2 linked regions of the Duganella zoogloeoides genome follow. The main gene of each other region encodes a partner of the protein of the gene in region 2 in a complex. Links are inferred from orthologs where the notes say so. Each region holds a gene or a part of one and is shown on either strand. Other genes may lie near its edges. The genes, in order: moaD and SR858_RS16965.

Region 1 (3,279 bases), 1.2 Mb from region 2 along the record:
AGCGTGAGATCAGCCGCAAGGGGTCGGGTTCGGTGCATTGGGAGTAAGCTCCAGCGCCGCAGTACCCGACCGCGACAGGATTACCGCTTCAGGACTTGGCGCAAACAGGATCAGCGGTTCAGCAGTTCTGCGGGGCAGTCGCCTGCTTGGCCGTGCGGGTTGTCCAGCCATGCCAGGGCGTCGCGGCCCGCCGCCATGCCGCTGGCAAAGCACGCGGTGAGCAGATAGCCGCCGGTCGGCGCCTCCCAATCGACCATCTCGCCCGCCACGAACACCCCCGGCGCAGCCTTGAGCATGGCGCCATCGAGCGCCTGCCACATCACGCCGCCGGCGCTGCTGATCGCCTCGTCGATCGGGCGCGGACGCACGAGCCGCACTGGCAGGCGCTTGATCGCGTGCGCCAGCAAGTGCGGATCGCCATACGATTCCTTATCGAGGCACTCGCGCAGCAGCCCCGCCTTGACGCCCTTGAGGCCGAGCCTGCTTTGCAGGTGGCTGGCCAGCGAACGGGCGCCGCGCGGGCGCGCCACTTCATCGAGCACCCGTTCCGGCACCAGGTCGGGCAGCAGGTCGAGATACATCGTCGTGTGGCCGCTGGCGGCGATCTGGTCGCGCATCGCGGCCGACAGCGCATAAATCAGGCTGCCCTCCACGCCGCCGGCAGTCACCACGAACTGGCCCTGGCGGCGGAACTCGCGCCCGTCCGCACCGACCGAGGTGATTGCCACCGTGGTCAGCGGCTCGCCGGCGTAACGCTCGCTGAAATGCGCGCTCCAGTCCACGTCGAAGCCGCAGTTGGCCGGAACCAGGGGCGCTACCGCCACGCCACGCGCCTGCAGCAGCGGAATCCAGGCGCCGTCCGAGCCGAGCCGCGCCCAGCTGCCGCCGCCCAGGGCCAGCACCACGGCATCGGCCCGCACGGTCAACTCGCCATCGGGCGTCTCGAATACCAGCGCGCCGTCGGCGCTGCGCCAGCCCGTCCAGCGATGGCGCATGTGAAACCGCACGCCGTGCTCGCGCAGCCGGTGCAGCCAGGCCCGCAGCAGGGGTGCGGCCTTCATATCGGTAGGGAACACCCGGTTGGAACTGCCGACAAAGGTCTGCACACCGAGGCCGTGGATCCACGCGCGCACGGCCTCGGGGCCGAAAGCGTCGAGCATCGGGCGCAGCGACGCGGCCTGCGCGCCATAGCGGGTGACGAAATCGGCATACGGCTCGGCGTGGGTGATGTTCATGCCGCCGCGACCGGCCAGCAGGAACTTGCGGCCGACCGAGGCCATGGCATCGTACACATCGACCTGCGCCCCGCCCTGCGCCAGGGTTTCGGCGGCCATCAGGCCCGCCGGGCCGCCGCCGATGACGGCGACGCGAAAAGATGGCACACTAGGCTGCATGGTGTTCAATAATCAAAATGAGAGGGAGACTGCATGGGCGCATTGTTCTGGCTGAAACGCTACCTGTTGGCAGCGTTGCCGCTGTTCGCGATCCTGGCCGCCGCGGAATGGTTCAAGGGCTCCACCACGCGCGACGATTACCTGAGCGCCGCGCTGTGGGCCATGGCCGCCGCCGGAATTTTTACGTACGGTCACTGGCGCCGCTACCGCCTGGCGTTGCCATGCGCCAGCTGCGACGACGTCGGCGCCGGCACCAGGCCGGGCGAGCGCTAACCGCCCGTCACCGGCGGGAAAAACGCCACTTCCGCGCCGTCCGGCACCGGGGTGGCGGCATCGCACATCACCTGGTTGCAGGCCATGCGCAATGCCGGACTGGCCAGCGCACCGCGCCAGTTGGCGCCGCGCGCGGACAGGTGCTCGCGCAGGTCGCCCACCGTGGCCACTTCCACCGGCAGAACCAGGGTGTCGCTGGAAACGCCCACGGCTTCGCGCACGCTGGCAAAAAATTTTACGGTAACCGCCATCAGGACATCAACTCGCTGAACGGGATGAACCGGACCAGGTCGCCTTCGGCGATGGTGCGGTTGGGGGGATTGTCGATCACGCCGTCGCCCCAGACGGTGGACGTGAGCACGCCCGAACTCTGGTTGCGGAACGGTTCCAGCCCGCCGCCGGCGTTGATGCGCGCGCGCAGGAACTCGTTGCGGCGGTCGGCCTTGGGCAGATTGAAGTCCGCCCGCATGGTAAACGCGCGCGGCGCCACCGTGCCCTGCACGCCTTGCAGGCGCAGGATGAACGGCCGCACGAACATCAAAAACGTGATGAAACTCGACACCGGGTTGCCGGGCAAGCCCACGAAGGCGGCCTGCCCCACTTCGCCAAACGCCAGCGGCTTGCCGGGCTTGATGGCAATTTGCCACATGGTGAGGCGCCCTTCCGCCTCCACGGCCGGCTTGACATGGTCTTCCTCGCCCACCGACACCCCGCCCGACGTGATGATCAGGTCGTGGCCATTGGCGCAGTCACGCAGTACGGCGCGGGTGGCATCCAGTGTATCGGGCACGATACCGAAATCGGTGATCTCGCAACCGAGGTTTTCCAGCAACGCGCGCAGCGTAAAACGGTTGGAGTTGTAGATGGCGCCGGGCGCCAGCGGTTCGCCGGGCATGGTCAGCTCGTCGCCGGTAAAGAACACGGCCACGCGCAGCTTGCGCCGCACCGGCAGCGTTGCCAGGCCGACCGATGCGGCCAGGCCCAGCTCCTGGCTGCGCAGGCGCGCGCCGGCCGGCAGGATGGTGCTGCCGCTGGTGATGTCTTCGCCGGCACGGCGTATCCACTCGCCCGCTTTCGGCGTGTGGCGAATGATGACGGTGTCGCCGTCGGCGCCGCCCACTTCGCACTGCTCCTGCATCACGACTGCATCGGCCCCTTGGGGAATCAGCGCGCCCGTGAAGATGCGCGCGGCGGTACCGGCCTGCAAAGGCTGGCCGACACGGCCGGCCGGGATGCGCTGCGACACCTTGAGCACGGCGTGACCGCTGATGCAGTCGGCCGCGCGCACGGCGTAGCCGTCCATCTGCGTGTTGTCCTGGCCGGGCACGTTCATGCCGGAGACCTGGGCCTCGGCCAGCACGCGGCCGTTGGCCTCGAGCGTGGGCACGGTCTCGATGTCGGCCACCGGACGGGCGGCGGCCAGCATCTGCGCCAGCGCCTCGGCCATGGTCAGCATCGGCTTGGGGGCGTGCATGGCGCCGCTCACAGGCCGGTGTTGGCGGCGATGTAGGCTTTCATCGCCTCCACGTCGGCCTTCATGACCACGAATTTCTGTGGCAGGTCCTCGATATTTTCGAAGCCTTGCGGACGTTCGGCGTCTTCGCCCAGCGCG
Region 2 (3,312 bases):
GGCTTGGAGTCGATCTCGATCTTGATTTTCGACGCGGCCTCATCGATCAGGTCAATCGCCTTGTCGGGCAGGAAGCGGTCGGTGATGTACCGGTGCGACAATTCCGCCGCCGCGATGATGGCGGCGTCCGAAATGGCGACCTTGTGGTGCAGCTCGTACTTGTCCTGCAAGCCGCGCAGGATGGCAATCGTGTCTTCCACGCTCGGCTCATCGACCAGGATTTTCTGGAAGCGGCGCTCGAGTGCGGCATCTTTCTCGATGTACTTGCGGTACTCGTCGAGGGTGGTGGCGCCCACGCAGTGCAGCTCGCCCCGGGCCAGCGCGGGTTTGAGCATATTGCCCGCGTCCATGGCGCCGTCAGCCTTGCCGGCGCCGACCATCGTATGCATTTCGTCGATGAAGACGATGGTCTGGCCTTCGTCCATCGCCAGCTCCTTGAGCACGGTTTTCAGGCGCTCCTCGAACTCGCCGCGGTACTTGGCGCCGGCCACCAGCGCCGCCATGTCGAGCGCGAGCACGCGCTTGCCCTTGAGCGAATCGGGCACTTCGTTGTTGACGATGCGCTGCGCCAGGCCTTCGACAATCGCGGTTTTACCGACGCCCGGCTCGCCGATCAGCACCGGGTTGTTCTTGCTGCGGCGTTGCAGCACCTGGATCGCACGGCGGATTTCATCGTCGCGGCCGATCACGGGGTCGAGCTTGCCGGCGCGGGCGCGCTCGGTCAGGTCCAGCGTGTATTTTTTCAGCGCTTCGCGCTGGCCTTCGGCCTCTTGCGAATCGACCTTGCCGCCGCCGCGCACGGCCTCGATCGCCGCTTCCAGCGCCTTGCGCGTCAGGCCGCTTTCGCGGGCCAGCGTACCGGCGTCGGACTTGTCTTCGGTGAGGGCCAGCAGCACCATTTCGCTGGAAATGAACTGGTCCGCGCGTTTTTGCGCTTCGCGGTCGGCCATGTTGAGCACGCCAACGAGCTCGCGGCTGGCCTGGACGTCGCCGCCCGTGCCCGACACCTTGGGCTTGCGGTCGAGCGCATCCTTGAGCGACTTGGTGAGACCGCCAACGTTGACACCGGCGCGCTGCAGGATCGAGCGGGCACTGCCGTCGTCCTGGTTCAACAGCGCCAGCAGCAAGTGGCTGGGTTCGATGTACTGGTTGTCATTGCCCACTGCCAGACTCTGCGAGTCCGACAAGGCTTCCTGGAGTTTGGTCGTGAGTTTATCTTGCCGCATGGTGATGCTCCGATAGATTTGAGTTAGCGCACAGATAGGGTTGTACGACTACTTTTCAAGACCTGCGACCAGAACCATTTGACAACATCAGGTAGACGCGGCCCCCCGCCATTTGGCCAGCGCCGCGTCGTCGCTCACGCGGGCATCGACCCACCGGGCGCCGTCTGGCGTGACTTCCTTCTTCCAGAACGGCGCGTCGGTCTTCAGATAATCGATGATGAACTCGCAGGCGGCAAAGGCCTCGCCCCGGTGCGCGGCCGTGGCCGCCACCAGCACGATCTGGTCGAGCGGCTTGAGCGGCCCCACGCGGTGGATCACCAGCGCCCCGAAGGTTGGCCAGCGCAGCCTGGCCTGCTCGATGATGGCGGCAATCGACTGCTCGGTCATGCCCGGGTAGTGCTCCAGCTCCATCTCGGCCACCGACGCGCCGTCGTTGAGGTCGCGTACCGCGCCGACGAACGTCACCACCGCGCCGATCTTCGGGTTGGCGGCGCGCAGGCGCGCCACCTCGGTGGTCAAATCAAAATCTTCGGTCTGGATCCGGACCTGATTGAGTTGACTACCCTCGCTCATGCCCGCTCCGAACCGCCGATCCGGCGCAGCAGCTGCTCGATACGGCTGACGGTGCGGTCGTCGGCCAGCGCCGGCATCGCGCACAATTGCAGGTAGGCGGCGGTGGCCGACAGCGGTTTCTGGCCCGATTTCAACGACGTTTGCAACACTTCTACCTGCATTTTCAGGCGCTCGCGCGCGAACTCGGCGCCGGAATCGACCCCGGCGACGATCTCCAGGCGCAGCACTTCGTCGAGCAGCTTGGCGCGATTGGCTTCCAGCTGCCTGGTGTACGACTCGCGTCCCGCCTCCAGGGCCGTCACGCCAGCCGCAAAGCGGCCTTGCAGCGCCTTGTCGTAGTCGCCGCCGAGCGGCGGCAACGCGGTCCAGCGGGCTTGCCAGGCGTCGGCATCGAGTTGTTCGCCCTGCCCTGCAATCGACTGCTCCAGCGCCTGCACCAGGCGCAGCTTGTCGCGCAGTGCATTGGCCTGGGCGGCGCCGGCGCGGCGCTTGATGGCGTCGGCTTGCGCTTGCACGCCGGCCACTGCCGCCTGATAACGCTCGTTAATGCGGGCTTCGGCCGCGCGCGGCACCACGCCGGCGCTGTTCCACGCCGTTTGCGCATCGCGCAGGGTGTGCGCGATGGCTGCCAGTTGGGCTTTGTCGTCGCCGCTGAAGGTGGCCGTTTCCAGCGCCTTGCAGAGGTCTTCGCGCGCGTGCAGGTGGGCTTTGCGCTCGTGGTCGGCGGCGTGCGCGGTTTCCTTGCGCTTGGCGAAAATCGCATCGCACACGGTGCGGAAACGCTGCCACAGCGCCTGCTCGATCTTGCGCTCGAGCGGCAGCGCCTTGGCCAGCTCCTGCCAACGTTCCTGCAGACGGCGCAGCTTGTCGAGCGTGTGGCGGTCGGCCGGCTGCAACTGTTCAGCTTCGGCAATCAGTTCCTCGCGCTTGGCTGCCTCGATCTTGCGCTGTTCGGACAATGGCGCCTGCAACTGCCCCAGGGCCTTGTCGAAGGCCTGGTCGAGCTTGCGCTTTTCCTTGCGGTCGATGGCGCCGAGACGGCCCCACACCTGGCGCAGGCGCTGCACGGCAGCGGCAACGTTTTTCAGGTCGGCGCCGTCATGGGCCGAGTCGGCCATGGCGCGGATCTCGTCGATCAGCGCTTGCGCCTTGGCAGCGTTGGCGTGGCGTTCCTCGGCCAGGTGCTTGAAGTGGGCGGCGGCCGGCGCGTAGGCGGCGGTGCAGGCAGCGTCGAACTTTTCCCACAAGCCCTTGGGCGCGTGGCCGGAGACGGCGTCGAGCTCCTTCCAGCGTTCGCGCATGCTGCCCACTTTTTGCGCCAGCTCGCTCATCGACAGGCCCTGGACCGGCAGTTCTTCCACGGCCTTGACCAGTTCCTCGCGCGAGACATTGCCGCTCCAGCGGGCCCAGTCGGCCAGGCGCTTGAGTTCGGCACGAACGTGATTCAGGTGGTCGGTCTGCTGCTGCGACAGGCGGATCTTGTGATCCTTGAGCCATTTGTCGTGCTCGGCAG

The links.
Region 1: the proteins of SR858_RS16965 (region 2) and moaD are in contact, whole or in part, in a crystal structure (PDB 1FMA), measured with the Escherichia coli proteins. The link is inferred for Duganella zoogloeoides from one-to-one orthologs.

What each region holds. Positions count from the first base shown.
Region 1 is NZ_CP140152.1:2,653,192-2,656,470, reverse strand. What follows is about bases 292-3,258. They hold moaD (molybdopterin converting factor subunit 1), read right to left. Parts: upstream 1,919-3,258; coding sequence 1,664-1,918; downstream 292-1,663. Other genes in these bases: thrC (threonine synthase), read right to left, coding at 3,150-3,258; SR858_RS11805 (molybdopterin molybdotransferase MoeA), read right to left, coding at 1,918-3,141; SR858_RS11815 (hypothetical protein), read left to right, coding at 1,428-1,667; SR858_RS11820 (TIGR03862 family flavoprotein), read right to left, coding at 292-1,394. In the rest of the region: SR858_RS11825 (head GIN domain-containing protein), read left to right, coding at 1-47; more of SR858_RS11820, read right to left, coding at 111-291; more of thrC, read right to left, coding at 3,259-3,279. UniProt on the Escherichia coli protein: Involved in sulfur transfer in the conversion of molybdopterin precursor Z to molybdopterin.
Region 2 is NZ_CP140152.1:3,852,064-3,855,375, forward strand. What follows is about bases 57-3,056. They hold SR858_RS16965 (molybdenum cofactor biosynthesis protein MoaE), read right to left. Parts: upstream 1,800-3,056; coding sequence 1,314-1,799; downstream 57-1,313. Other genes in these bases: clpB (ATP-dependent chaperone ClpB), read right to left, coding at 57-1,226; SR858_RS16970 (DUF349 domain-containing protein), read right to left, coding at 1,796-3,056. In the rest of the region: more of clpB, read right to left, coding at 1-56; more of SR858_RS16970, read right to left, coding at 3,057-3,312. UniProt on the Escherichia coli protein: Converts molybdopterin precursor Z to molybdopterin. This requires the incorporation of two sulfur atoms into precursor Z to generate a dithiolene group. The sulfur is provided by MoaD.